2 linked regions of the Lewinella sp. 4G2 genome follow. Each later gene encodes a partner of the first gene's protein in a complex. Links are inferred from orthologs where the notes say so. Each region holds a gene or a part of one and is shown in the gene's direction. Other genes may lie near its edges. The genes, in order: dnaB and dnaG.

Evidence for each region.
Region 2: the proteins of dnaB (region 1) and dnaG are in contact, whole or in part, in a crystal structure (PDB 2R6A), measured with the Geobacillus stearothermophilus proteins. The link is inferred for Lewinella sp. 4G2 from one-to-one orthologs. Residues at the interface, in WP_033016901.1 of Geobacillus stearothermophilus: Ser13, Glu15, Ala16, Gln18, Glu91, Leu92, Asp94, Ala95, Val96, Pro97, Thr98, Ala99, Ala100, Asn101, Tyr104, Tyr105, Ile108; in WP_049624496.1 of Geobacillus stearothermophilus: Lys456, Leu457, Leu458, Pro459, Ala460, Asn463, Ala464, Leu467, Leu535, Leu536, Ile537, Ala538, Gln544, Glu545, Asp548, Tyr549, His552.

The regions. Positions count from the first base shown.
Region 1 is NZ_LVWJ02000014.1:834,546-851,703, forward strand. Bases 1,545-4,434 are described here. They hold dnaB (replicative DNA helicase), read left to right. Parts: upstream 1,545-2,162; coding sequence 2,163-3,707; downstream 3,708-4,434. Other genes in these bases: A3850_RS04835 (S9 family peptidase), read right to left, coding at 1,545-1,984; A3850_RS04845 (class I SAM-dependent methyltransferase), read left to right, coding at 3,794-4,434. Also shown: more of A3850_RS04835, read right to left, coding at 1-1,544; more of A3850_RS04845, read left to right, coding at 4,435-4,750; A3850_RS04850 (cystathionine beta-synthase), read left to right, coding at 4,828-6,672; A3850_RS04855 (trans-acting enoyl reductase family protein), read right to left, coding at 6,805-7,860; A3850_RS04860 (zinc-dependent metalloprotease), read left to right, coding at 7,993-9,834; A3850_RS20390 (hypothetical protein), read left to right, coding at 9,925-10,431; A3850_RS04865 (GNAT family N-acetyltransferase), read left to right, coding at 10,486-10,950; A3850_RS04870 (MBL fold metallo-hydrolase), read left to right, coding at 11,028-11,672; gltX (glutamate--tRNA ligase), read right to left, coding at 11,738-13,267; A3850_RS04880 (polysaccharide deacetylase family protein), read left to right, coding at 13,635-14,318; A3850_RS04885 (gliding motility-associated C-terminal domain-containing protein), read left to right, coding at 14,472-17,158. UniProt on the Escherichia coli protein: The main replicative DNA helicase, it participates in initiation and elongation during chromosome replication. Travels ahead of the DNA replisome, separating dsDNA into templates for DNA synthesis.
Region 2 is NZ_LVWJ02000014.1:4,003,108-4,015,776, reverse strand. What follows is about bases 7,026-9,966. They hold dnaG (DNA primase), read left to right. Parts: upstream 7,026-7,377; coding sequence 7,378-9,555; downstream 9,556-9,966. Other genes in these bases: A3850_RS16435 (PLP-dependent aspartate aminotransferase family protein), read right to left, coding at 9,564-9,966. Also shown: A3850_RS16470 (lamin tail domain-containing protein), read left to right, coding at 1-258; A3850_RS16465 (DUF3293 domain-containing protein), read right to left, coding at 251-703; membrane protein insertase YidC, read left to right, coding at 806-2,695; A3850_RS16455 (DUF6438 domain-containing protein), read left to right, coding at 2,890-3,684; energy-dependent translational throttle protein EttA, read left to right, coding at 3,814-5,496; hemL (glutamate-1-semialdehyde 2,1-aminomutase), read left to right, coding at 5,602-6,924; more of A3850_RS16435, read right to left, coding at 9,967-10,736; A3850_RS16430 (hypothetical protein), read right to left, coding at 10,784-11,743; A3850_RS16425 (RNA polymerase sigma factor RpoD/SigA), read right to left, coding at 11,855-12,669. UniProt on the Escherichia coli protein: RNA polymerase that catalyzes the synthesis of short RNA molecules used as primers for DNA polymerase during DNA replication.

The DNA.
Region 1 (17,158 bases):
CGCCTTCGAGGCGGTCGGCGTAGTGGATCGGGCTGTTCTTGTCGTAGCCATCCTTGTTCTCCTTGTAGGTACGCATATAGCGCTCGGTGTAGATGGTGTCGTACCACTTCCAATTGGTGACGGGCGCCACGGAAATGGCCGCGGCGAAGGTGTCGTTACCCTGCAGGATGCAGTGCAGGGCCATGAAGCCACCGTAGGACCAGCCGAAGATGCCAATGCGATCCGCGTCGATGTAGGACTGACCACCGAGGTACTTCGCGGCGGCGATCTGGTCTTCTGTTTCCTGCTTACCGAGCGTCAGGTAGGTTTGCTTTTTCATCAGCTCACCCCGGGCGCCGGTACCGCGGTTATCGACGACGGCCACGACGAAACCCTGCTGGGCCAGCATCTGGAACCAGGCCATGTTGGCGCCGCGCCAGTTATCCAGCACCTGCTGGCTGCCGGGGCCGCCGTAGACGTGCATGAGCAGCGGGTGCTCCACGCTTTCGTCCATTCCGGCGGGCTTGATCATGTAGCCATTCAGCGTGGTACCCTCCTCGGTGGTGAAGTCGAAGAATTCTACGGGTTGGTAACCGTAGGCCTGAGTTCTGGCCAGCAGGTCCTCGTTGCTGATGATCCGGCGTACGGATTCTCCGCTGCCGTCCATCACCGAGATTACGGCGGGCTGGTTGATGGTCTGGTGGTTCAGCACGAAGTAATCGTAGGTGCTGGAGAACTGGGCGGAGCTCGTACCTGGCTCAGCGGCCAACGGACGGGGCAGGTCGCGGCCGCGGAGGCTCTTTACGTACACCTCCCGGCCCAACGCGTTCTTTTTGGCCGCCTGGAAGTAGACCTGGCCGTCGTGGAAGCCGTAGAAGTCCGTCACGTCCCACTTACCCATGGTGATCTGCTGTTGCTCCTTGGCGTTGTTCAGACCGTGGAGGTAGATGTGGTTGTAACCATCGATCTCGCTCGTCCAGATGAACTGCTTGCCGTCCGCGAGGAAGGTCAGGTTATCATGCACGTCGATGTAGTACTTACTGGCTTCCTTCAGGATGGTCTTTTCTTCGCCGGTCTTCAGGTCGAAAAGTTGAAGTTGAGTTTGGTTCTGGTAGCGGTTCATGACTTGAGCGACGACCTGATCGCCGCGGGTCGTCCACGTCACGCGGGGCAGGTAGTGCCAGCGGTCGAGTTTGTCCTTATTTACCGTGATCAGGTCTTTGGTCGCGCCGGTGCCGACATTATAAGCGTGGAGGGAAACGGTGCTGTTCTCCTCCCCTACTTTGGGGTATTTGAAGGTGTTGTACTCGGGGTACATGTCGTTGTGGAAGTCCGTGTAGGTGAACTCGGGTACCTGCTTCTCGTCGAATTTCAGGTAAGCGAGGTGGCTGCCGTCGGGGCTCCAGTGGATGGCGGAACTGAAGGCAAATTCTTCTTCGTACACCCAGTCGGCCGCGCCGTTGATGATGGCGTTCACGGCACCGTCGGTGGTGACCTGCGTGAGCTCACCGCCGTCCAGGTTTTTGATCCAGATGTTATTGTCCACCACAAAAGCGACGCGTTTTCCGGTGGGGTCCAGCGAAGCCAGTCGGTGCTTCTTTTCGGGGTAGACGGCCGTCAGTTTTTTGCTGTCCACGTCATAGACGTAGAAGAAACTCTGGCTGCTGCGGCGGAAGAGTTGTTCCGATTCACTACTGATGACGAGTTGCTTTTCGTCGTCGCTCAGGTAATAGTTATCGATGCGGCCGCTGAACCCGGCCTGGCCTTCAAGGTCGGCGCCATCCACGATCACGCCGGTCTCTTTTCCACTGGTGATGTCGTAGGTCCGGATCTTGTTTTTCGAGAGGCGGGTGTAAGTCTTACCGTCGGCCAGAAAGTTGAACCCACTGACGCGGTCGGCGCTGAAGATGTAGTTCTGCCAAATGTCCTCCAGCGAGATGTTCTTGGTCTGGGCGCTGGCGCCGGTGCAAAGGAAGAGGGCGAGTAAAAGGGATAGGTAGCGCATTGGCTCGGTTTGGTTCAGGATAGTAAAGGAACGGCCCGTAAATATGGTTGTATTGTACGGATGGAGATGGGTGCCGAAGGTCTGCAATTTTACCAACAGGTTTTTCCACACCATTCTCCACATTTTGTTTGAAGTATTGTGCCCGTGCAACACGGCCAGTCCGTAACTTTGTGGGGTTATGGCAAAGGACAGGACTTACGATCGCAGAGAAGGGGCAAAGGGCTCTAAATACAGCAACCGCAACACGTTAGCGGAGGCGAATTTACCCGAATACAGCAAGCTGCCCCCCCAGGCAACGGACTTAGAAGAAGCCATCCTCTCCGCCCTGCTCATCGAGAAGGAAGCGATGACGAAAGTGATCGACATCCTGGCGCCGGAAGCTTTCTACAAACCGGCTCACCAGGCCATTTACCGGGCCATGCGCCGCCTCTTTGAGAAAAGCCTACCGATCGATATTCTGATGGTCCGCGAAAACCTGAAAAAGGAGGGCGAAGCGGAGATCGCCGGTGGCGCCGCCTACCTGGCGCAGTTGACGAATAAAGTGTTGAGCTCCGCCAACATCGAATTCCATGCCCGGATCGTGGTTGAAAAGTTCATCCAGCGGGAGTTGATCCGTACGAGCACCGAGGTGATCAAGGAAGCCTACGAGGAAGGCACTGACGTGCTCGACCTCCTCGATCAGGCCGGCCGTAACGTCTTCGAGATCACCGAAAAGAACATGGGCCGCCAGGTGGCCGATATGGGTACGCTGGCCCAAAAACTGATGGACCAGCTCACCATGCTCCGCGAGAAGGAGGATGGGCTGACGGGGGTGCCCACCGGCTTCACCGAGCTGGACCGGCTGACCTCCGGCCTCCAGGGCTCCGACCTCATCATCATCGCCGCCCGCCCGGCGATGGGTAAGACCTCATTCGTACTGAGTATGGCCCGCAACGCGGCCGTGGACTACAAACGCGGCGTGGCCATCTTCAGCCTGGAGATGAGCGCCACCCAGTTGGCCGGCCGGATCTTCAGTCAGGACGCAGAAGTGAATGGCCAGAAAATGCGGAACGGCAAGTTCGACGATGATGAGTGGATCCGCCTCACCGCGGCGATGTCCCGCGTCGGTGAAGCCCCGATCTTCATCGACGACACTCCGGGCATCAACGTATTCGAACTCCGCGCCAAGTGCCGCCGCCTCAAGCAGGAAAAGGGTATCGATATGGTCATCATCGATTACCTCCAACTTATGTCCGGCGCCGGCGAAAGCAACAAGGGCATGAACCGGGAGCAGGAAGTCTCCGGCATCAGCCGTGCCCTCAAAGGCCTGGCCAAAGAATTGGAAGTACCGGTGATTGCGCTGTCTCAGCTCAGCCGGGCGGTAGAGAGCCGTGGTGGAGATAAACGCCCGCAGCTCAGTGACTTACGCGAATCTGGTAGCATCGAACAGGACGCAGACATCGTAATGTTCCTCCACCGCCCCGAATACTACGGCATCCACGAAGACGAAATGGGTAACTCCAACGCCGGTATCGCCAACGTCATCGTCGGGAAGAACCGCCACGGTGAAGCCAAGGACATCCGCATGGCCTTCATCAACGACTTCGCCCGCTTCGCCGACCTCGAAGACCCCGATTTCAACCTCCTGCCCGACGGCGCCATCTCCCCCGAATCCGGCGGCCAGCCCTACGGCTCCACCACCATCCCCTCGCGAATGAATACGGACGAGGATATACCGTTTTAAAGTAGCGAGATTCGAGTATCAAGTACCGAGTTGCTAGACTCAGGCCATGCTACTCGTTACTTGCCACTCGTAACTCGCAACTCCCCATGCTCCCCTTCCAAAACCGCCTCAAGAAAATGGCCCGCCACCACGGCAAATGGGCCCGCCGCCAGGAACTCGACGCCTACCGGATCTACGATGCGGACCTGGACGAGTACCCCATCACCGTGGACCGCTACGGCGAACAACTCTACGTCTCCATCTACCACCGCCGGGGGGAAGAATGGACGGACGCAGACTTCCAGGACCGCAAGCTCGCCTACCGCGATGCCATCACCGAAACCCTGGAAGTGGGCCGGGACCAGGTTTTCTTCAAACTCCGCAAGCGGCAATCCGGGACGGATCAGTACGAAAAACTATCCGTCGCCCAACGCGAATTCACGGTGGCGGAAAATGGCCTCGGCTTCATCGTCAACCTCACCGATTACCTCGATACCGGCCTTTTCCTGGACCACCGCCAGACGCGGATGATGATCGCCAAGGACGTTCAGGCCACGGAGAACGCCGTCGTGCTCAACCTCTTTGCCGGGACCTGTTCCTTCACCATCTACGCCGCGGCCGCGGGTGCCAAGCGCGTGGATTCAGTGGAACTCTCCAAAACCTACCTGGACTGGGGGGAAAGGAACCTCGCCCTCAACGAATTGGAAAAGGGGAACCACCGCTTCCTCCAGGAGGACGCCATGCAGTGGCTGAAGAAGGACCGCAACCCCAATTACGATATCGTGATCCTGGACCCACCCACCTTCTCCAACTCCAAACGAATGCGGGACAGCCTAGACGTACAACGCGACCACGTAGGCCTCATCAACCGCTCGCTATCCCTCCTCAAGCCCGGTGGCCGGCTTTACTTCATGACGAGTTTCCGCAAGTTTAAACTAGCCGAGGACTACCTGAAGGGGGCCGCATCCGTTAAAGAGATTACCGGACAAACGGTACCGCCGGATTTCCGAAAACGAAAGCCACACCGGTGTTGGTTGTTGGTGCGAACTGACGAGGAAGCGTAACCGCTCCGTGAGAAGGCTACCCTTTTAACTTACTCGCCGGATAGGTGTTGGCAACATCACCATTTGAATCTCCTGCCATGCCCGCCCCCGAACTGAATACTTACCTCCGGAAAGTCCTCCACAACTTACCCGCAGACTGGCTCAACCTGACCACCCACCGGCTCAATATCTACGACGAAAGCCAGGCCAAAACCGAGTTTACCGCAGCCTTCGAAGCACACTTCGCCGCTAATAGCGTGGACCGGGTAGCCCTCACGAATTTGCCAACCGCTTACGACTACATCCGCCTCGGCCATCCGCTGTCGTGCGTGTTGGAATGGGCGCTGGCCAAACGATTCTCCCTTCCCGCCACCCACGTCATCAGCTTCTCTTCGCGGACGATGCCGCTACTGGCCATCCTGCGGCAAAACGCCCTGGACGGCAGGGCTACGCGGATCGTAAACGGGGCCGCCCTGCCCAATCAATTCTCTGCGGAAGTCGTCCGCGAAGTCTATGGGTACAGCTTTGAACTGGTTGCTGCATCGGAACTAGCTGCCAGCACGGAGTTTGCCGGCACTACGGTGCTTTACCGTTCGGATACTGAAGAGGCTGCGACGGAAATTCCCGCATGGGTGGACTACCTCGTGCAGTCCTACGGAGACAGCGGGAGCATACTCTACATCGGGCCAGACCACGGCGCCAACATCAGCAATATCCAGCACGTGCGCCGGCGGGAAACCATTGCCATGACGCCGGCCAACTGCCTGCGCGAATTGGAAAAGATGGTTGGATTACCCGTCGTCGAGCCCGTCGCCCAGCTTAATCTCGAAGCGAATCGCAGGGCCGTCCGCGCCGACATCGCCGCAGTGACGGGTACCAAAACTCAACCAATCGTCGGCTCCAGCGGCCTGTCCGTGCAGTACGCCATCATGATGGGGCTGGTGGACGATGCCGCCGCGCGCTACCCCGGTAAGCCAATTCGGTTCGTGGTGCCGCCCAACTGTTACGGGGGGACGAACGACCAGGCCCGCCGCGTCGCCGCTTGCCTGGAAAACGTCACGATCGTCGACCTGCCCGTGGACGGCGATAACGACATGGTCAACAGTACCGAACGGGCGCTGGAGCAACTCGCGGCGGAGGACGCCGTCCCCTATATCATCGCCGAGATCCCCACGAATCCCCGCGTGGAGGTGCCCGATCTGGCCGCCCTCAAATGGGTGCTTAGCACCAAGCGTCAGACGGCGAAGGGTACTGACGCCATTCCGCCCGTATTCATTCTGGACCAGACCTTTTGCCCCAACGTCCACTTTTTGGGGCCGGACGATACGCTTTCCACCGTGCCGGCGGTGGCCTACGCGAGTGGCTCGAAGTTCCCCAGCGGTGGCCGCTGTACGGCTGGTTACTGCGTCGGCAATGCCCTGGCGGAGCCGTTAATGACTAAGATCGAACGCCACTTGTTGCTCTGCGACAACGAGGCTACGGCGGGGCAGTACGCGGTTCTCGCCGAGCAATTTCCGTCCATGCTCGAGCGCATCGAGGCGGCCTACCGGAACACCCGCGCTTTTGTCGATTTCATCGGCCGGGTGCTCCCGGAGGCGAAGATCAATTTCGTCTCCCCCGAGTTGGCGGAGCGGGGCTTCACGCCGTCGGTATTCTCGCTCGATCTACCGACCAAGGGCGCCACGCCGGCCGAGCGGGAGGCCCACAAAAGAGCCCTTAACCACCGCCTAATCAAAATGATGATCACCGAGCTGCCAGAGGAATCAAAATACTGCGTCAGTTACGGTCAGCTGAAGGGTTGTTACTGGACCATCCCGGCCACCTCTACCCAGGGTACGACCAAGGAGGCGGATAAGGACTACATCGCCCGCGTATCACTCTCGCCGGACCTCGATCTGGCCCGCCATCAAGAAGTTTTTCAGGATTTCGTAGACAGCATTTGATGCTGACCCGGTAATTGTTTTAATATCATTTGGGCGCTCACGCAGGTGCCGGGTTATGGAGGATTAAAAAGGATATATCGCCACGGATAAAACTATCCCATAAACTGGTGTATCAGCCTTACTGCTGATGGGCTACAGCACTTCGCGGGTCGTCCCCTCGACTTTCAGAATCAAGTCCGCTCCGTAGCAACCGGCGGGTGTTTGGTAGCCAGGCTGAAGGTCGCCGTCCAGTACGCGTTTAGTGATCATCAGTGCCGTTTCAGCCGTCAGGGTGTAGCCCTCAATCGTGCGGAGGCGCGCCGCGAAGGTCTCGCCTTTTGCATTAGTTGCCCTTCCGTAGACGTAGCTTTCGGCGCGTTCACGACGCTCCGATCCGGGGCCCGCGGGCCGGTCGGCTACCCGTTTCTTGAGGAAGTTCTTAACGAATGAGGATCGGAGTAACGGCCCCAGGTAATTCCCCATTTTCATGAGTTGGATCTGAGAGGTAGGGACGGCGAAATAGGTCTCCACGTTAGGTATGCCGGTCGTATGGTAAGCGGTGAATACATCTCCCCAGGGGATGGTGACGGCACGTAGTTCGTCCTCTTTGGTGAAGGGAAAGGTCTCGGTTTTGTAGGCGCCGGGTACGTCCTGGATCTCACCGTTCCGGCGGACCTTGCCGGGATGGCCAAGGCTTTCCAGCATCGTTTGGGCCGTGCCGTGGGAGATGCTACCACCCTTCCAGGCGAAGGCAAGAACCAACTCCGTGGCATCCGGAAGCTGCTGGTGGCAGAAGGCGGCAATGCAGTCGGTGGGGACGACATCGAATCCGACGCCCGGCATGGCCATCAAACCGGCTTCGGCGAATGCATTACTCAGGCTGGCGGCGTGGGCGAACACGTCGATCTCACCCGTAATGTCCAGGTAGTGCGTTCCGGTGGCGAGGCAGGCAGCAAGCATCGGTGCGGCCGTCTGGCTGAAGGGGCCTGCGGCGTGGAGGACGAGTGGGTAATCCGCCAAGAGTGCCTCGAGCGCAGAGGTGTCGGACAAACTGACGGCGCGGTAATCCAATCCCTTCTCTGCCGCGAGGGGTTTTAGCTTTTCCTCATTCCGTCCACAAAGGAGTGGCCGTAACCCGTAGGCGGCGGCGCGTTCGGTAATCAGCCGACCGGTATACCCGTAGGCGCCGTAGAGGACGAAATCATTCATAGCTTGTCATCAGTAATTATCCGGGACCATAAAGGTAACGAGTTGGCGGGGGCAGCTACCGGTTTACCGCGGGCTCCTTTGTACCTTGGGACGTTCCCAATCCGCTGAGTTTTCATCCCGAACCTTTGTGTTATGTCCTTACCCAGAATTTGCCTCATCAGCTGTTTTTTCCTATTGCTTTGCACCTGCGTCAGCGCCCAAAAAAATGGGGATAAGGCCATTAAAAGTATTGCGGAAGTGACGGCAGGAATGGAGAAGGCCGAAGGCTACTTCACGACCTACTGGAGCGATGCGGAAGGAAAAGTGTACGTGGAGATCGACCGGTTTGACGAGGATTTCCTGTACGTGAACAGCCTCGCCGCCGGCCTGGGAAGTAACGACATTGGCCTGGACCGGAACCAACTGGGGGACAACCGCGTGGTGCGTTTTCAGCGGGTAGGGCCAAAGGTTCTACTCGTGCAGCGCAACCTGGATTACCGCGCCGTAAGCGACAACGAAGACGAAGTCGCCAGCGTGCGCGACGCCTTTGCCCAATCCGTACTCTTCGGTTTTAAAGCCGTAGCGATGACTGGCGGCCGGGCCCTGATCGATCTCACCCCGATGTTGCTGAGTGACGCCCACGGCGTGATCCAAAATCTGAAACGGGGGAAGCAGGGCAGCTTCAAAGTGGATGCTTCCCGCAGTGCCGTGTACCGCGACCGCACGAAGAACTTCCCCAAAAACAGCGAATTTGAAGCCACGCTCACCTTTACTGGAGAAGCTACCGGCAGGCAGGTAAGGAGCGTCGCGGCCACGCCAAACAGCTTCTCGCTGCGGATGCACCACAGTTTTGTGGAATTGCCGGACGATAATTACCGACCCCGAAAGTTTGACCCCCGCTCCGGCTACTTTCAGATGAGCTACGCGGATTACGCCACGCCGATCGACCAACCCCTGCGTAAACGCTTCATCACCCGCCACCGGTTGGAGAAGAAGAACCCTGCCGCCGCCACGAGCGAAGCCGTCGAACCAATCGTTTACTACCTCGACCGGGGTGCCCCCGAACCCGTGAAATCCGCCCTGCTGGAAGGGGCCCGCTGGTGGAACGAAGCCTTCGAGGCGGCGGGGTACAAAAATGCCTTTCGGGTGGAAGTCTTGCCGGAAGGCGCGGACCCGCTGGACGTGCGGTACAACGTCATCAACTGGGTGCACCGCAGCACCCGGGGTTGGAGTTACGGGAGTAGCGTGATTGACCCCCGGACCGGTGAGATCATTAAAGGACACGTCCTGCTGGGTAGCCTGCGGGTGCGGCAGGATTTCCTGCTGGCGCAAGGATTGGTACCCGCCTACGCGGAAGGGGAAACGCCCGACCCCCGGCTACAGGAAATGGCCCTCGCCCGCCTGCGGCAACTGAGCGCTCACGAAGTTGGCCACACGATCGGCCTGGCGCACAATTTCGCGGCCTCCGTAAACGGAAGAAGCTCGGTGATGGATTACCCCCACCCCTACGTCACGCTGAAGGATGGGGAAGTTGATTTCAGCAAGGCCTACGGTGTAGGAATTGGCAGCTGGGATAAACGAACCATCCAGTACGGCTACCAGGAATTCGCCGGAGCCAAAGCGGAGCGGGAAGGCCTGGCCACCCTTCTGGAAGAAAACGAACGCATGGGCCTCCTCTACCTGAGTGATGCCGACGCCCGCCCGGTGGGGAGCAGCCAGCCGAACGCTCACCTCTGGGACAACGGGGTGGACGCAACCCAGGAACTCGTCCGGCTCCTGGAGCTACGGGAACACGCCCTGGCCAAACTGGGTGTCGATAACCTCGCCCCGGGCCAGCCGGTCTCCGAACTGGAGAAAGTGCTTACGCCCGTTTACCTGATGCATCGCTACCAGGTGGAGGCCGTCGCAAAAAAGATCGCCGGCTACCACTACCAATACGAAACCGTGGGCGGCTACGAATCCTCGGGGATCAAACCCGTAAATGACGACGAGTAGCGCCGCGCCATCGCCGGCCTCCTCGGCACCCTGCAGCCGGAAACCCTGAAGTTGCCGGCGCACCTCTACCGGCTAATCCCACCCCCCGCCATGGGCTACGGCCGTGACCGGGAACTCTTTACGAGCCGGAACGGTGGCGGCTTGGACGTATTCGCCATGGCCGAGCTATCGGTGGATAACACCCTGAAGTTCATGCTCAATCCCCACCGGCTGGCCCGGCTGGCGGAGCAAAGGGCGCTCTACCCTGATCTGGAGGTACCTGATTTGGCCACCTACCTCAGCAATACCTGGAAAGCGGCCGGCGATGAACCGACTACGCAGACGGCCGATGCTTACGGGATGGCCCTTGCACGGATGGTCCAACGGCGCATCGTCGAGGCCCTGATGCGGGTTAGTAAGGATGCCTCCGCCGCGGAACTGGTTAGGGTTGCGACTATGAATGAACTCCACCGCATCAGTACTCAGCTAAAAAGTGATAGCCAGAACTACGTCTACCTGAAGGGCCGCATCGATAATTTTCTGCGCAGCCCCGAAGAAACGGTCCTGCCACCAGTGGGAAGTCTACCCGACGGCTCGCCGATTGGTTGTGGGCAATAATTTTCGGATCATTACCACGCTAATACCTACCATTTATTTAATCAGGGAAGACCGATGAACACCTCCCCCGACTTCCGCCGAACGGACTCTACCGACCCGGCGCTGCTACCCCTCATCAAGGAACTCGATGAACACCTTTACGGCATCTACGGCGACCGAATGGAATTTTTCAATCTCTACAATGGGCTGGAGTACATCAAGCACGTCGTGATCGTCTCCTTTGAAGACCAAGCGGTCGGTTGCGGCTCGCTGAAAGAGTATGAATCAGGGACCGTAGAACTTAAACGGATGTACGTTTCACCGGATGCCCGCGGCCGGGGTATCGGTTCCGAACTCGTGGAGGAGTTGGTAAGTTGGGCCAGTGAGCTCGGCTACAGCAGAATGATCCTCGAAACTGGTCACGAAATGCCGGACGCCGTCGCCCTCTACAAGAAAAACGGGTTCTCCCGGATACCCAACTACGGGCAGTACGTGGGCGTGACGGAGAGTTGGTGCTACGAAAGAGTATTTAATCGGTAGACGATCTCCCGCACCTCATTTTCGGAACAATAACCGCTACTTCAACTTACTTCTACCCAACTCGTAACCTCTACCCTATGCCAACTTCCATCGTCACGCTGACCTTCAATGCCGTTCAGGAAAATACTTATATCGTTTACGACGACGATACTCGGGAGGCCATCATCTTCGACCCCGGTTGCTTCAGTAACGCGGAGGAGCAGGAGTTGAGTAAAGCGATCGAGGATCGAGACCTGAAGCCGGTCAAGCTGATCAACACCCACTGCCATTTCGACCACGTGTTTGGCAACGCCTTCGTGAAAGAGAAATACGGGCTCGAATTGGGTATCCACGAGTTGGAGGCGCCTATCCTGGAAGCGGCACCCCTCGTAGTGAGTATGTACGGTATGCCGCCAATGACGGCCTCCCCACCGGCGGACCACTTTATTCAGGAGGGCGACGTCATTTCACTGGGCGAGGCACGCTTTGAGGTGCTGTTTTGCCCCGGCCACTCCCCGGGCAGTATTTGCTTCTATAACCGGGGCGAGGCCTACGTGATTGCCGGCGACGTCCTGTTCCACCGCAGTATTGGCCGGACGGACCTGCCGGGCGGCGACCACAAAACGCTGTTGCGCAGCATTAAACGGGAGTTGTTGGTGCTGGACGACAACGTCCGCGTCTACCCCGGCCACGGAGAACCGACCACGATTGGTGAGGAACGAAGGGAGAATCCGTTCTTCTAAGGAATCCAGCAAATTAAGCGGCCTCTATTGCCAGCGTTTTTTCACCAGGAATAAGACGGCGTGGACTATCCCTTGATCGCATCAAAGGCATCGTACCCAACGCGAAGGCGGCGAACGGATTCCTCCTGGCCGACGACTTCCAGGATTCCGAAGGCATCCGGCCCCTGAACGGTACCCGATACGGCAACGCGGAGAATGGGGAGCACCTGGCCGAAGCCCAACTCGTTGGCCTTCATGAAGGCAACAACGTCTTCCTTGATGCAATCTGCCGTCCAGGTGGAGGAATTACTTAGTTGGTCCGCCAGCGCATTGAATTTTTCCCGGAGTTCGGGCTTCCACTTTTTGCGGATGGGCTTTTCCTCGTAGTCGGTTACGGGCTCCACGAAGTACTTACCCTCCAAGTAGAATTCGGGGATGAGGTGGATTCGCTCCTTGAGGAGGCCGGCAATTGCGGTAGCCTTTTCCACTGGTATTTCGTGGCCATTGGTGGCGAATTGCTCCTGTACTATGGTTGCCAACTCCGTGTCTGACGTAGCGATGAGGTACTGTTGATTGTACCATTTGGCCTTTTCGATGTCGAAGCGGGCCCCGGAATTATTGATGCGGTCCAGCGTAAAAGATTGGGCTAGCTCTTCGAGGCTGAATACTTCCTGCTCCGTCCCCGGGTTCCAGCCGAGGAAGGCGATGAAGTTAACCATGGCTTCCGGCAGGAATCCATCCTCCCGGAAACCGGCGAATTGTTCTTTTTTGACGTGGTCATCCCAGCGGAGGGGGAAGACGGGGAAGCCAAGGTCGGCGCCTTTGCGCTTGCTGAGTTTCCCTTTGCCGTTAGGGTTGAGGAGTAGCGGGAGGTGTACGAAAGTAGGCGCGGACCAGTCCGAAGCCCGGTAAAGCAGGACGTGGAGGGCGGTGCTGGGTAGCCATTCTTCCCCCCGGATGACGTGGCTGATCTTCATCAGGTGGTCATCCACGATGTTGGCGAGGTGGTAGGTGGGCAGGCCGTCGGCCTTCATCAAAACCTGGTCGCCCAGCTCATCGGTTTGGAAGGATACTTCGTTGCGGACGACATCCTGAAAGGTGACCGTCTGGCCCGGATCGATCTTGAAGCGAACGACGTATGGCGATTTGTTTTTGAGCAACTCCTCCGTTTCATCGGTGCTCAGCGAGAGCGAGTTGCGCATGCTCATCCGGGTAGCGGCGCCGTAGCGGAAGTTGTGGTTACCGGCTTCTTTTTCCGCGGCGCGGCGGGCTTCCAGCTCGTCCTCCGTATCGAAAGCGTAATAAGCCTCCCCTTTTTGTAGGAGGTATTCGACGTGCGCTGCGTAGAGTTCCCGCCTTTCGCTCTGTCGGTAGGGACCGTAATTCCCCTCTTTTTCTGGCCCTTCGTCGGGGCTGATCCCGCACCAGGCCAGGGCATCGATGATGTACTGTTCGGCGCCTTCTACGTAGCGTTTTTGGTCCGTATCCTCAATGCGCAGGATGAATTTGCCACCGTTCGCGCGGGCGAAAAGGTAGTTGTATAGGGCGGTGCGCAGGCCACCGATGTGGAGGGGGCCGGTGGGGGACGGGGCAAAGCGTACGCGGACGGGATTCATGGGATCGTAATTAAAAATGGGAAGGGTATAAAAATTATGTTTGGTAAGCAGCGTTTCGGACCGACTGATCGTTCATTTAACCAACCAGCGAAGGGGAACTTTTTAAAATAACTTCGAGTTATCAAGGTAAGGTTCCGCAAATGTAGCTGATATAGTTATAGGCCCGATTGTGCTTCTCCGTTTCCGGGGGATTCCCTTCGGAGCCGCTAGCCTTCTTCCGGTGGTCTTTTGGTCTGCCACCGTATACAACTCCAGATTTAAGCTTTCACTCAACACACCGACTACACCTGCGCAATTGCGGAGGTGATAGACTTTTCTATACACCTGTTTTACATCCATCAACCGTTCTCTCGAAAAAACCGACGTTATGTATTTAGTTAAAACACCACGGCTCGTTCAGAAGCTACTCCCTAATTTTCACTGGAAGGTAACTTCCAGTACGGATGCCCCTACGATCTATCTCACTTTTGACGATGGCCCGATCCCACAAATCACACCCTGGATCGTGGAGCAGTTAGCGGCCTTCAACGCTAAGGCTACCTTTTTCTGCGTGGGCAATAATGTCCGCAAGTACCCCGCGATCGTGGAAGCAACGCTGGAAGCCGGCCATACGATTGGTAACCACACCATGCACCACCTGGATGGTTGGCAGAGTGATAATATGCCGTACTTCCACGACGTACGCCACTGCGCCGTTCAGATCAAGAGCTCTCTTTTCCGCCCGCCCTACGGTCGGTTAAAGCCCAGCCAGGCACAATTTCTGCAGCGTCACTACGAGATCGTGATGTGGGATGTGCTGTCCGGCGATTTCGATCCCGAACTCACTCCGGAGGACTGCTTCCAGAACGTTATCCGTAACGCCGGCCCCGGCAGTATTGCTCTCTTCCACGATAGCCTGAAGGCGGAGCAAAACGTGCGGAATATTCTGCCGCGCATTCTTGCCCATTACGCAGCGCTCGGTTACCGCTTCGAGGCACTCACACCGGAGTTGCTTACCCAAACTGCCGCTGATCCAGTTGTTGCGGGCACGCAGTTACGGACGGCTAGCTAAGCCCCGAACCATTGCTTAAGAAGACGGCCACTCCAGAAAATCTGGGGTGGCCGTCCTGATTTGAGGCCTTTACCAAAAGGTCAATTTGCGCCTTATCTTTATACCCATCCCCTTCGATCGGGCAGATTTACCGGTACATTTCCTCACCAGAACTTGCGCACCATCATCCTTACTCAGTTCAAAACCGCATTTACGCTGGCCCTACTGTTGTTCGCAGGCGGTGCCTACGGTCAGGTAACTCCCTTCTTCTTGGATGCCGCCCCGGCGGATACGATGGTTGCCTGCCAGCAAGATTTGCCGGGGACAGATTCCCTCCGCGCCGTCGTGTTACTCAGCGATGGCGTTTTATTGGATACGGTCAACGTGGGTGCCATCAATACCTTCGGCGTCACTTCTGATGATTGTTCGGGAACCATCCTCCGGATCTGGGTAGTGAGCGACGTTGCTGGGACGGCCCGGGATACCCAGGCCATCGATTATCGGGATACCATCGCTCCTTCTTTTGCGCTGCCGCAGGATACCGTGATCAGTTGTTCAACAACCCTTTCCACTCCGGAACTGACCGGCATACCGACGGACCTCTCCGATAACTGTAGCCCCACCGATTCACTAGTTGTGGGGTACGCCGACACGACGAGCGTGGACCCCTCCTGCAATAATTGCCGGATCGTCCGACGCACGTGGCGCGTGACGGACGAGTGCGGGAACGAAAGCAGCGGCATACAAACCATCCGGGTAGCGGATACGATCGCTCCCTTCAGTAACTGTCGCCTCGTCCGCATCAGTATTGACCCTTCCGGCCTCGGACCAACTCTGGTGGACCCACAGTTATTCAATGATGGCAGTACGGACAACTGCGGTATCGAAACCCTCTCAACTAATATTCTTTCGCTCACCTGTGAGCAAATTGGCCAAACCCTCCCCGTAAGCTTGGTGGTTGCGGACAGCAGCAGTAACCGCGACACCTGCTTTACCACGATTACGGTCATCGGGGAAGTACCCAACCCCACGGCGAGTGACATGACCTGCGGTGGGGATACCCTGCGCCTGTTCGCCAACCCACCGACGGCAACCTCCGGCGGCATATCCTTCTACACCTACCGCTGGTTCGGCCCCTTCAACAACCTCCTGAGTACCGACGAAAACCCAGTGCTTCCCCAAGTGAATCAGAATGCCGATGGTGGTTACCGGGTAGAAATCCGCGGACTCACCGGCTGTACGACCGACAATGTGGTGAACGTCCAAATTGGTGATGTCCCTACCACTCCGACGCTAACTGTTCCGGCTACAGTGATTTGTTTTGGAGACGCCGTTTCCCTCTCCTCGCCGAGTAGTTACGTTGGTGACGTGCGCTACCTCTGGTTTCGGGGGACGCCAAGCGCTGCTACCCCACTGGACACTACCGAAACGGGGTTCCTGATCACCGAATTACCGGCTGATGCAAACTCCGCCACATTTTACGTCGTGGCCGAAGTGGATGGCTGCGTCAGCGCTCCTTCCGATCTGGTCAGCGTGCAAGCCGTGCCCCAGCCAGTAATTTCCGTGGCGACGGCTACGGCCAGCGTTTGCCAGAACGAAGAAATTATCCTGATGGCACAAGGGGATCCCACCCTGACGTACCGGTGGGTAAGCCCCACGGGCGTCCAATTCGCCGGCGCGAACCTGGTTGTCAGCAACGCCCAACCCGGCGATGCCGGTCTGTATACCGTAGTAGCCTTTTCCGACGAGCGCTGCCAGAGTGAACCCGTAACGGTAAGGCTGGACGTACTGCCCTCGCTTCCACCTTCCGCCGTCGAGGGACCCGTGGAGGTTTGCCCGGGCACCACATTCCGACTGTCCGCCGCTAACCCCAACGCGGACGGGTACGAATTCTCCGGCCCCTCCGGCCAACTCATCAACTCAGCTGGCCCGACGATTACCATTGAGAATGCGAATGCCAGCGTGGCCGGAAGCTGGACGGTCAGGCTTTTGAACGGTACCTGCCTGTCCCAACCGGGCCCCCCGCTACGAATCAACCTGTTGCCCGGCGTAACGGCCGCCGCCCGGGTTACCCCCGATCCGGTTTGCGAAGGCAATGACCTTCGCCTGATTGCCACTAACGTCGGAGCCGGTGGTACTTACCGCTGGTCCGGCCCCGAAGGTTTTTCCGAGGTAGGCCGTACCCCCATCATCCAAAACGTAACCCGGGAAAATACCGGCCTCTATAACCTGACCGTCACGGACGGTGCCGGCTGTACGGATGAGACTACCGTAGACATAACCGTCCGCCCAGGCATCACTATCAATGCCATTACCGCCATCGGAAACGAGTGCCTGGAACCCGGTCAGGTCGTTAGTTTGTCTGCTGATGTCACGCCGACGCTCAATCCTGGCGCCTATCGTTATGAGTGGACGGCTCCGGATGGGACCATCAGCGAGAATGCAAACCTGACCATCGCTACCCCTACCCCGGCGGCCAACGGCACCTACCGCCTAAGGGTGGAAAACGCACTGGGCTGCCGTTCCCCACAAGCAAGTTTCGACCTGGAACTCGATTTTGCCCCCCTCGCTCCCGGCCAACCTACCACTGATAATGCCCGCTACGATTACTGTTTCGGTGAGTCCATTGAATTGCGCACGAACCCCATCGGAGGTGCGAGCAGCTACCTCTGGTCTGGCCCTAACGGGTTCCGGCGCGAAACCGCCACTCCAGTCTTAACGCTGGAAGAGCTTACTGCATCCCGGGCGGGAAACTACAGCGTCGTAGCCTTAGAGGGGAACTGTAGCTCACCGAGTTCCAGCCCGCGTGCCATCAGCGTTACGCTCCCGCCGGATGTCTCGGCCGCTGTGCTCGATCCTGT
Region 2 (12,669 bases), 3.2 Mb from region 1 along the record:
AACGCGGACAACTCCTCGACCTCCGTCACCACCCTCGAAGAATTGGGCCTGCGGGCCTACCCGAATCCGGCAACGGAAACGCTTTTCTTACAAGCTGAGCGTCAGCTAGACCTGCCCGTTAAGTTGTATGACATGACTGGCCACATCCTGTTCGAGGGCGAGTTGCGCCGTGACTTACGTATCGACGTCTCCGGTTTTCCGGCGGGTAACTACGTGCTGCGCGTCGGCCGTACGGCCAAGCTGATCCAGGTCAGATAGGGGAGGGGAGCCGGCATTCGCACCAGAGCACGGCAGCTGCGTTTCCAGTCTTTCCGTAGAGGATGGCATTCTGTTGAAACTCCCGTCCGAGCTGGAGGGCGGTACCCAGGTCCACCCCTAATAGCATTAGGCCTACTTCCTCTGGCCAGGTGCCGGTCACGTCCACGGCGGCGGCGGGTACGGCGTCGATGGCTAGGTCCTTGATCCTATTTCTTAGCACCTGCGCCAGCGCCAAATTGTCCGCGCGGGATAGTTGGCGGTTGGAATAGGGATTGTAGGCCGTCAGAAAGGCATAGGACGAATAGCCGCGCGCGGCGATCCAATCCGTAAACGACGCGTTGGGGGAACCGGAACGCAGCCGGAAATTGTGGCAGACGTAGACGCTGGCACAATACTCGCGGTGCAATGCGGGGTGGAACGCAGGGGCGACGCCGGGAAGATGCATAGTTTGGCTTTCCGTACCTTTGCGGCCCGAATGGGCCACGCCCGGCGAGTAATTTGCCGCCGGTGCGCCCAAGATAACGGTTAAAGAAGTACGCTTATGGAGATGGACCGCAGTACCATCATCGGCTTGGTTTTGATTCTCGGCATTTTCGCCGTTTGGAACTTCGTCGTTGCTCCCAGCCAGGAAGAGATTGACGCCCAGCAACGCTACCAGGATAGCATCGCCGCCCTCAACGAAGCGGCGTTGATCGCCCCCGAGGAAGTAGCGCCGGCCTTCACCGCCGACGAGGTCAGCAGCATCGACGACAGCACCCGCCAGGCCCAGTTCGGCGCCACTTTTGGCCAGTTCGCCAGCAGCGCCGTGGGTACGGACGAGACCGTCACCCTGGAGAATGACCTGATGATCGTTACGCTCGCCACGAAGGGGGGCCACATCAAGCAGGTGGAATTGAAGGAGTACGCGAAGATCATTGAGGATGAGGAAGGCAACGAATCCAAGCTTCCCCTCTACCTGCTGGAAGATGAGCGCAACCGCTTTGAGTACACCCTGCCGGCCGTCGGCGTGGCGGGAGAAGGCATCAAGACCTCCGCGCTCTATTTCACCCCTGAAGTGAGCGGCAACACCATTTCCATGCGCGCCCGCACCAGTACAGGGGGCTACTTTGAACAACGTTACACCATTAAGGACGGCACTTACCTACTGGATTACGACGTACGAATGGAAGGCCTCGGCCAGGCGCTGAACACCCAGGGTGGGGCACTGACGCTACAGTGGGACAACTACTTCGATAAGATCGAGAAGAACAGCCAGTACGAAGCGAACTACTCTACGATGTACTTCAAGCCGATTGACGATGGCACGGATTACTGCTCCTGTACGAGCAGCGACACCGAAGAAGTCGAAGAGCAGCGCCTGAAGTGGATCGCCGGCTCCCAGCAATTCTTCACCTCCGCCCTCATCGCAAACGATGGTTTTGCCAAGGGCGCCGTGCTGGAAACGGAGACTTACGACGACGTGGATGTGGCGGAGAACCTCAAGAAGGTCTCGGCCCGCGTCCAGTTACCCGTTACCAACCCAAATTCCGATATCATCGGCATGCAGCTGTACGTCGGACCGAATGAATTTGACCGTCTGCGCGCTATCGGCCACGATCTAAGCGATGTGATTTCCTTTGGTCAGTCCATTTTCGGTGCCATCAACCGCTGGGTGATTCGGCCGCTCTTCCAGTTCCTGAGCAGCTTCATCGGCAATATGGGTATCGCAATCCTCGTACTGACCATACTGGTTAAACTACTGGTTTACCCGCTTACCTATAAGATGCTGGTTTCCAACGTAAAGATGCAGCTGCTAAAGCCGGAGCTGGAAAAGATGAAGGCCAAGCACAAGGACGACGCTCAGGCCCAGCAGATGGAGCAAATGAAGATGTACCAGGAGTACGGCGCGAGCCCGTTAGGAGGCTGTCTCCCGATGGTCTTACAGATGCCAATCTGGTTTGCCCTTTATCGCTTCTTCCCCGCCAGCATTGAGTTCCGCCAGGAGAATTTCCTGTGGGCAAATGACTTGAGTACGTACGACGTACTCACGAAGATCCCGGAATGGATCCCCTTCATGCAGGGCCACATCAGCCTATTTGCCGTACTCTGGGCGGTTACCACGGTCATCTACGCCTACTACAACAGTAAGCACATGGATTACTCCGCCCAGCCCATGATGAAGTACTTTCAGTACGTGATGCCGTTGCTCTTCCTCGGTTTCTTCAACAGCTTCGCGGCGGGCCTTACGGCTTACCTATTCTTCTCCAATACGTTCAACATCGCCCAGACCATCATCACGAAGAATTTCCTCATCGACCACGATAAGCTGAAGAAAAAGATGAACGCCAACAAGAAGAAGCCGAAGAAAAAGTCGGGCTTCAGCGCACGTCTGCAGGAAGCCTTGAAAGAGCAGCAGCGTCAAGCCGCAGAGGCGGAAGCGAAAAAGAAGAAGAAGTAATTAAGGACGTTAGATTTTAGATTGGTGCATGTCTAAAATCTATCTTCTAAAATCTAACGTCTCAAAAAGGCGCTGCCGCAGGTGCCAAGCCATTGGGCCGGGCAAGCGCAAACTTTAGGATTTCCTTGTACGCTGACGAAGTAACTTCTCCCTGTGGACGAACGTCTTACCCAATAGAATTAACTACATCAAGCATGCGATTTTTTCTTTTTGGTTTATTTGGTGCCTTAGTGTTGGTCAGTTCCTGTAGCCGCCAAAATAATAAGGTGGTGAACAATAATAATGCCGCCAGACCCGCCGCGGTGCGTCCATCCGTGGATCCAACCCCTCCGGCAACCACGCCGCCCCGTTTTGATGCGCCCCCGGCCCAAGCGGAGCGGGTGAAGATGGAACGTGATTCCATCATTGGTGCTCCCGCTCATTCGATCCCGGAACCAGTGGACGCAGCGGACCAGCTACGAGAGATCATGGCCAGTGACAGACAACCACGTCGCGAGGCTGCACCCCAGACTAACGCCACCCCTGATCGGGAAGCCCAGCGCCGGGCAATCATTGAGCAACAGCAAAAGATGTTGCGCTCAAAAGACTTGGCTAAAATGATCGACGATGACCAACTGATATTCAGTATCACGAAGACACCCTGCCGGGGTAAGTGCGAAGAGTATCGCCTCGACGTCTTTGAAAATGGCATCCTCCGGCTCGATGGCCGCGAGAATACTAAACTGCGCGGCACTTTCTACACGGAACCGATGGGATTCAAATTTGCCCGCCTGGTGGAAGGCTTTGAAGAACTTATGGCCATGCAACCCCAAGAGTTCTACCCAAATGCAGACGACGGCCCTGCGGATGCCACCACTACCGTTTTGACCTACTTTGATGACAAGGGCAAGGAGCGGGAAATCACCGTTTGGTACGGCGAACCCATCCAGTTCAAGGACTTGATGGAAGAAGTCCAGATCATGCTCGACGAAGAGCGCTGGGAGAAGTAATACCTGCTACTTTATCGGGGCGCCCGCATTGCTGATACCAGTAGTGCGGGCGTCCTGGTTTTGTTGACATTCGCCCAACCAAGACGGCTTCATTTTGGCTTACCTTCGCCGGCCAGAAATAGTAATAAAATGGCCGATCACAAGATCATCTTTTCCATGGAACGGGTCTCAAAGACCTTTCCCGGAGCGAATAAAAAAGTCCTCAACAATATCTGGTTGAGCTTCTACTACGGAGCGAAAATTGGCGTCCTCGGCTTGAACGGTTCCGGTAAGTCGACGCTGCTGAAGATCATTGCGGGAGTAGACAAAAACTTCCAGGGGAACGTCGTATTTGACGGCGACTACAAAATTGGTTACCTCCAACAGGAGCCAGAACTAGACCCCGAAAAAACCGTCCGCGAAGTTGTAGAGGAAGGCGTTCAGGAAACCGTCGACCTGATGAAGGAGTACGACGCCGTGAACCTCAAGTTCGCCGAACCCATGAGCGATGACGAGATGAATAAACTCATCGAGCGCCAGGGTGAACTGATGGAGGAGTTGGAGAACCGAAATGCCTGGGAACTCGACAACCGCCTCAACACGGCCATGGATGCCCTCCGCTGCCCACCCGACGACGCCAAGGTGAGCGTCCTCTCCGGTGGTGAACGCCGCCGGGTTGCCCTCGCCCGCTTACTACTCAGCAACCCGGACGTCCTGCTGCTGGACGAACCGACGAACCACCTTGACGCGGAGTCCGTGCACTGGCTGGAGCAATACTTACAGAGCTTCCCGGGAACGGTCATCGCCGTGACGCACGACCGTTACTTCCTGGACAACGTCGCTGGCTGGATCCTTGAACTAGACCGTGGCGAAGGCATCCCGTGGGAAGGCAACTACTCCAGCTGGTTGGAGCAAAAGGAAGCCCGCCTCGCCCAGGAAGAAAAGACCGAGAGCAACCGCCGCAAGACCCTCAAGCGGGAATTGGAATGGATAAAAATGGCGCCGAAAGCCCGCCAGTCCAAGGGGAAGGCCCGCCTCAACGCTTATGACAAACTCGCCGGCGAAGAGGGCCGCGAAAGGGAAAAGAACCTGGAGATCTACATTCCACCCGGTCCCCGTCTTGGTGACAAAGTGGTAGAAGTTCAGAACCTCTCCAAAGGCTTTGGGGACCGCGTACTCTTTGAGAATGCCACCTTCTCCATCCCCCGTAACGCGATTGTCGGTATCCTGGGGCCCAACGGCGTGGGTAAGTCTACCTTCTTCCGTCTCCTAGTAAAAGAGCACGAACCCGATGCCGGCACTGTGGACGTTGGCCAAACCGTCAAGATCAGCTACGTAGACCAGAGCCACGAAGAATTACAGGATGGCAGTAAGACCATCTACGAGATCGTCAGCAAGGGGCACGATATGATCGAAGTGGGTGGCAAATCCGTTAACGCTCGTGCTTACTTGAGTAAGTTCAACTTCGCGGGTGGCGACCAACAGAAAAAGGTTGGCGTCCTCTCCGGTGGGGAACGGAACCGCCTGCAGCTAGCCATGACCCTGCGGGAAGGTGGTAACGTACTTCTGCTGGATGAGCCGACGAACGATATCGACATCAATACCCTCCGCGCCCTTGAGGACGCGCTAGACAGTTTTGCGGGTTGTGTCCTCGTAATCAGTCACGACCGTTGGTTTATCGATCGTTTGGCTACCCATATTCTTTCGTTCGAAGATGAGGGAGAGATCCAGTTCTTTGAGGGTAACTACAGCCAGTACGAAGCGGCCAAAAAGGCTCGCCTTGGTGACGTTACACCGAAGCGCCCCCGCTTCAAAAACGTGATCAACCGCTAATCGGGAAGTACTTCCTGACCTGAGCTAACGTGGCTTTTGCCACCAGCCGTTACCCCGATTGATGCCAGTGCTTTGGCCTGAGTATTGTCCCTAAATGAGATTTGTATGTCCAGTGAAGTCCGCTACGAACAACGTATCCCCCGCGAGAAATCCGCCGCCCTTTTTGCGGAAGCCCAAACCTACTTCCCCGGTGGGGTGAATAGCCCGGTGCGCGCTTTCCGTAGCGTCAGTGGCCCGCCTCTCTTCATTGAGGAAGGTAAGGGTAGCCGCATGACTGATGTGGACGGCAACGAATTCATCGACTTTTGCTGTTCCTGGGGCCCACTCATTCACGGCCACGCCAACGAGTACATCGAAGAAAAGGTGATGGCGACCGTACGGAAGGGGACCAGTTTCGGTACCCCAAACGAGATGGGAAATCGCCTTGGTAAACTCATCCTGGATAATCACCCCTACATCGAAAGCCTACGCTTCGTCAGCTCCGGTACCGAAGCGGTGATGTCCGCAATCCGCCTGGCGCGGGGGGTGACGGGGAAGAATAAGATCCTCAAGTTTGATGGGTGTTACCACGGCCACGTGGACAGTCTTTTGGTAAAGGCGGGTTCTGGCCTGGCTACTTTTGGGACCAGCTCCAGCGCCGGGGTGCCCGAGTCCGTAGCCGCCGATACCCTCATCCTGCCCCTCAATGATCGGGACCTGCTGGAAAAGACCTTGAGTGAGCACGCTGATGACATTGCGTGTATCATCGTTGAGCCCGTGCCCGCCAATAACGGGCTGTTGATTCAGGATCCCTCCTGGCTGAAGTGTTTACGGATCAAGGCCTACAAACACGGCGTTCTCCTGATATTCGATGAGGTGATTTCTGGCTTCCGGGTGGGTTTCACCGGCGCGGCGGGTTACTACGACGTTCAGCCGGACATCATCACCTTTGGCAAAGTGATCGGGGGAGGCTTCCCCGTCGGCGCCTACGCCGGATCAAAGGCCATTATGGACCACATCGCTCCGGTTGGTCCCGTTTACCAGGCGGGCACATTGAGCGCCAATCCGGTAGCTATGGCGGCTGGCTTAGCAGCGCTGGAGTTGTGTCTGACGGAAGGCTTCTACGAGGTGCAGGCCAAGAAGACCCACGCTTTCGCTACGGCGATTGAGGGCTACGCACGGGATAAAGGGTACCCCCTCCACGTTCCCCACATCGGCTCTATTTTCTGGCTGGCTTTCGGCACGGAGCGCATTACCCGCTCGGACCAGATCGACCCCGCTAACATGGAGTACTTTAAGATGATTCACCACGAGTTATTGCAGACTGGCGTCTACCTCGGCCCCAGTGGCTACGAAGTTGGTTTCGTGTCAGGCGCTCACTCCGTCGCGGATCTGGAGGAAGCACTAGGTAAGATCAAGCGGGCGATGGACGTAGCGTTCAGCGGATAGTCGGCTGAAAATTTGCCTCTTTGTCTATGACTTTCGAGGCATTCTCTCGGCTCCCGACGTCCACGTCGGGCTATTCTTCGCCCGGGGTCAAAGACTTCGACTATAATTTGCACTCTTTCCGGTTTTGTTCTTCTCTACTGTTTGTAGCTCTAAAAAAACTGCCCCGGTCATCGAGTTAACGATGCCGGGACAGTCCACACACTATGAGAACACCCATTAAATCTTGCCGGAAACAAATTGATATGAAGCTTCCGTCTAAGCAGTTTCGGGAAGAATAGAAAGCTTTCCCTACTGCTGTTGCTTAAGAGACGCTTAAACCAGGCAAAAGTGTCTACGGCTAAGCGTTAAATAACGTTAAGGTGCTCCAAAACCCTGGTAAACACTAGGTTTCAAGTCGGGGAAGGTCACCTAAATGACGCTACCCGGACACCCGATTTTCGTATATTTGAAACAATGATCAAAGAGGATAGCGTACGGGAAGTCATCGAGATGGCCCGCGTGGAAGACATCGTTGGCGACTACGTAAATCTGCGTCGCCGGGGCCAGAACATGATCGGTCTGTGTCCCTTCCATAATGAGAAAACGCCGAGCTTTAACGTCAACCCAGCCAGAAACATCTACAAGTGTTTTGGCTGCGGCGAGGGTGGGGACCCCGTCAAATTTCTGATGACGCTGGAGCAACTCAGCTTCCCCGAAGCCATTAGGAAAATCGCCGCCCGCTACAACTTCAAACTGGAAGAAGTTGAAGTCAGCGAGGAGGTAAAGGAGGAGCGCCGGGAAAAGGAAAGCCTACTGCTTGTCAACGAATTCGCACGGCAGTTCTACGAGGACCAACTCTATAATACGGACGAGGGCAAGAGCGTCGGGCTCAGCTATTTCAAGAGCCGGGGCTTCCGTAAGGACGTCATGCAAAAGTTTGGGCTCGGTTACGCACCCTTCAAAAGGGATGCCCTTTTCAAAGCCGCAACGGCGGCTGGGTATAAGCCCGAGCAGCTCGACAAACTGGGGCTCATCCGCAACAAGAAGGATTTCTTCTTTGACCGGGTGATGTTCACCATCCACAACCTTCAGGGGAAGCCGATTGCCTTTGCCGGGCGCATCCTGAAGACGAACGTCAAGGCGCCCAAGTACGTCAACAGCCCGGAAACGGAGGTCTACCATAAGTCGGACGTCCTCTACGGGATCTACCAGGCGCGGCAGTCGATTCGTAAGTTGGACAACGTGTATATGGTGGAGGGTTACACCGACGTCATCAGCCTGCACCAGCACGGGGTGACCAACGTCGTAGCGACCTCCGGCACCAGCCTTACCCCGGGGCAGGCTCGTCTGGTTAAGCGACAAACGGAGAACGTCACCCTCCTCTACGACGGAGACAAGGCGGGAATCAAAGCTGCCCTCCGCGGGGTGGACGTACTACTCATTGAAGGGCTGAACGTCCGCGTAGTCATCCTCCCCGACGGGGAAGATCCCGATAGCTACATGCAGAAGGTAGGGACGACGGCCTTCGAAAAATTTCTGGTCGATTCCCGACGGGACTTCCTGTTCTTTAAATCCGATCTCCTGCTGGAAGAGGCGGGGGATGACGTCGCCGCGCGGAGCGAAGCGATCCGGTCCAGCATCTCCACGCTGGCTTTGGTGGACGATCCCCTCAAGCGGCAGGGCTACGTCCAGCAATTCTCCGGCCGCCTGGGGTTGGAGGAGTCCTTACTCATCAACCTCGTCAATACCGCCGTGGCTGAGCGACGGGAAAAGGCAAAACGGGATGCGGAACGCGAAGCGCGGCGTCGCCAGCGTGGCCCCGTTGGTCAACGGCCGGCCCGTCGGCAAAAGGAAGGGTACGATCATGCGCCCTTCCCCGGTACTCCACCCCCTAACTCCGCACCCGCGGCAGCGCCCCCGCCGAAGGCCGATAGCAGTGACGAGAATTGGGCCGGAATGGAGGACATGGGCTGGGCCGGTGGTGGCGAAGAAGATGGCTGGGGTGGCCCGCCGGACGCCTACTTTGGCCCGGAACCTGGATTTGGCCCTGACCCCGGACCGGCACCCAGCGAGGATTCCCTCGACCGGGTCGGTAGCCCACTAATTCTGACGGGGGAAACCTACCAGGAGCTCGACCTCGCCCGCCTGCTGATCCGCCACGGAAGCAGCCATTACGACGAAGAGCAACACCTAAGCGTCGGTACTTTTCTGACCAGAAATATCGCCGACCTCCTCAATGATTTTGATGCCCCCATCGCGCGCAAGGTCGTGCTGATGGTGATGGAAGTTTCCGCCAATGAGCTGGCCCCGCCACCAGAATTTTTCCTGAACCACGAGGACGAAAAGATCCGTCAACTCGCCATTGAGGCGACTACCAAAAAGTATTCCATGAGCCCGAACTGGCGGGAAAAGTACGACGTCATCCTGCGCCAAAAATTACCCGAGGACAACCAGCGGGCCTACGCGGATAATTTCCTACGCATCTTCCGGATGGAAAAGATCGATCGTAAGTGCCGGGAAAACATTGCGAAAATCAAAGAACTGGATCGCGCCGGAGACGAAGACGGGCTGATCCTACACCTTAAGGTGCAGCAGCAGTTGGACCAGATGCGCAAAGAATTGGCGGCGGAGCTGGGAACGGTGATCCTGTAGATTTTAGGCTAAGGCTGCAAGCCAAGTAGCAAATCCGTTTTAAGATCATCGACGTGCTCGAGGCCGACGCTCATTCTGACGAGGCCATCGCTGATGCCAACGCTGGCCCTTTCCTCCGGCGTCAGCTTCGAATGTGTCGTCGTAGCCGGGTGGGTGAGGATGGTTCGGGTATCACCGAGATTGGAACTACGGGTACAGATTTCGACCCGATTAAGCAGCGCATTGGCCGCCTCAATTCCGCCGGCCAATTCAAAAGTGACGATGCCGCCGCCAGCTGTCATTTGCCGTCGGGCTAGTTCGTACTGTGGGTGGCTGGGTAGGTAGGGGTAGTGGACCGCCTTGACCATCGGCAGATCCGTCAACCATTCGGCCAGTTTGAGGGCAGAGGCGCAGTGCGCGGCCAGGCGAACGTGGAGGGTTTCGAGACTTTTGGAAATTACCCAAGCATTGAAGGGCGACATGGCCGGACCAGTGTGGCGACAAAAGAAGGTCACCTTTTCCATCACCTCCTCCGTGCCGACGAGTAGACCGCCAAGGACGCGCCCCTGCCCGTCCATCCACTTTGTTGCGGAGTGGGTCACGAGGTCCGCCCCGTAGTCCGCTGGCCGCTGAATGATAGAGGTGGCGAAGCAATTGTCTACTACGAACAGTAGATCGTTGTCCTTGCTGAATTTACCCGCTGCTTTCAGGTCAACCAGCTTCAACCCCGGATTGGAAGGGGTTTCGGTGAGGAACATCACGGTCTCCGGGCGGAGAGCAGCCGACCAGGTCTCCGGGTTTTCCGGGTCTACGTAGGTGAACCTAACTCCCCACTTGGGCAGGATCGAAGTCAAAATCTGGTGGGTGCTTCCAAACAATGCGCGCGTAGCGATGATGTGGTCTCCCTGTTGCACGAGGGCGGCAATACTGGCAAAAACCGCCGCCATGCCGGAGCCAGTAGCGAACCCCGCTGGCAGCCCTTCGAGCGCGCACACTTTAGCTACGAGCTCGTCCACGCTGGGGTTGTTGTACCGAGAATAGATGATGCCGTCGCCCTCTCCCCGGAAGGAAGCGGCCATGGATTCCGCGGAATCGAAGGTAAAACTGCTGGTCAAAAACAGGGGAGCGGAGTGCTCACGAAAGCCCGTTTTTTCCATCTGGCCACGGATGGCCTGGGTCTGCGGATGTAATTTCTTCGGCATGGGCCAAAGGTACCGAATCCGGCCGGAGCGGGGTGGAAGAAGCGCCCCTACAAATCGGTGTATTTCCCGAGGTGTACGACCCGGTCATCCGCGTATACGACGTAAACTTCCAAGTCGCTCGTCCAGGCGATGGCCTCCGCAGCGGGGTCGTCGGGTAGGCCGAAGTAGTCGCGCAGTTGCTTCCAGTTGTTGTAGCCTTCTACGCCGGCAAACTTTAGCGGGCTCAGTACTTTCCCGGAGGGCCGTACCAGCTCTATCCCTTCCTTCGTGTGGCCTTCCAGCAAGGGGATGAAGCGGCGTTCGCCAACGATGGGCTCAACCCGAGAAATCCTGGAGTAGGCGAATGGCGTGACCACGGCTTCTTCATCCAGGTTAAAAAGGGCGAGCTCGGGTGCCGCTCCCTGGCGAACATTGAGGATGCGAATGCCTTCCCCGTTGAGGATGGGGTGCGTCCACACGCGGGAGAAGCCCTCCGTGTAACCGGGTGCCCCGGAGCGGTGACGGATGAAGGTCCGGCCAAGGTAGGGGGCGTCCAGGATGAACTCATCTAGAATCAGGAGCCGCTCGTTGAAGCTGAGGACGAATTCACTTTCCGGCTCCCCCTCGTCGTTAATGATGCCGTACCTACCGTGGGATGATCGGCGTGCGAGCAGCACGTAATCACGCTGCGGGTCAATTCCCGTTACAACGGCCTGGATATCAGCGTAAAGGAAGGGCACCCAGATGGTCAGATCTTGGCGCAAGAGTCCCATTTTACCATCCTTTCTTTTGACTTTATACCCGCCACGAAAGGCACCGATCCAGGCGGTGGTCAATTGGCTGGTATCCTGAACTACGTCGCGCCGAATGGGCTGAGCCACTGCATTATCGAGGATCCGTTCTTCCAGATCCGCGGAATACGGATCGGCTTGCTGTCCCGTACCCAATCGCCCCTGATCGAGGGCACCCTGACCGTACGAAGAGACGCACAATAGCAGAGACAGATAGAGCAGGAGCAAGTTACGCATCAGGGGCAGGCAATTTGACCGCAAAGAACGCGATTTCCGTTTGTTACCCGAAGTAAACGCTAGCGTTCGCCCAAAACATATTTGATCGGCGGACTGGCCGATAATTACGATCTAGCCCAGGTAATTCTTCAGCGCGTCGCGGCTTTGTGACCGACGCAAACGGCGAATGGCACGCTCCTTGATTTGGCGGACGCGTTCGCGCGTGAGGTCGAAGCGGTCACCGATCTCTTCCAGGTTAAGCTGTTGTTCGCCGTCGAGGCCGAAGTAGCAGGCCAGGACCGTCCGCTCGCGAGGGGCCAGCATGTTGAGGTTAGCGGCGATCTCCTTGGTGAGGCTTTCGGCCATCACGTTGCGGGTAGGGTTGTTTTGCTCGTCGGTGGGGAGGGTGTCGAGCATGGTGATGTCCGAATCGTCACCGGCAATTGGAGCGTCGAAGGAGAGGTGGCGCATGCGGCCGCTGAGGGCGCGGTTGACGTCCGCAAGGGAAATGTCCAGTGCTTCAGCGAGCTCTTCGGGTTCGGGCTCGCGCTCGAATTGCTGTTGGAAGGCGGCGATGGCTTTCGTCACTTTAGTGTATCCCGCGGCCTTATTGTTGGGCATCCGCACGAGGCGGCTGAATTCCACGATGGCGGCCATGATGCTCTGGCGGATCCACCAGACGGCGTAGGAGATGAACTTGAAACCACGGGTTTCGTCGAAGCGCTTGGCGGCCTTGATCAAACCTACGTTGCCTTCATTGATGAGGTCCGCGAGGCTCAGGCCTTGATTCTGGTACTGCTTTGCTACCGATACCACGAAGCGCAGGTTGGCCCGCGTCAGTTTCTCGAGTGCCTGTTCGTCACCTTCCCGGATTTGCCGGGCCAGCCGGGCCTCGTCCTCTGGCGTCAGCAGATCGATCTTGCCGATGTCGGACAAGTACTTCTCCA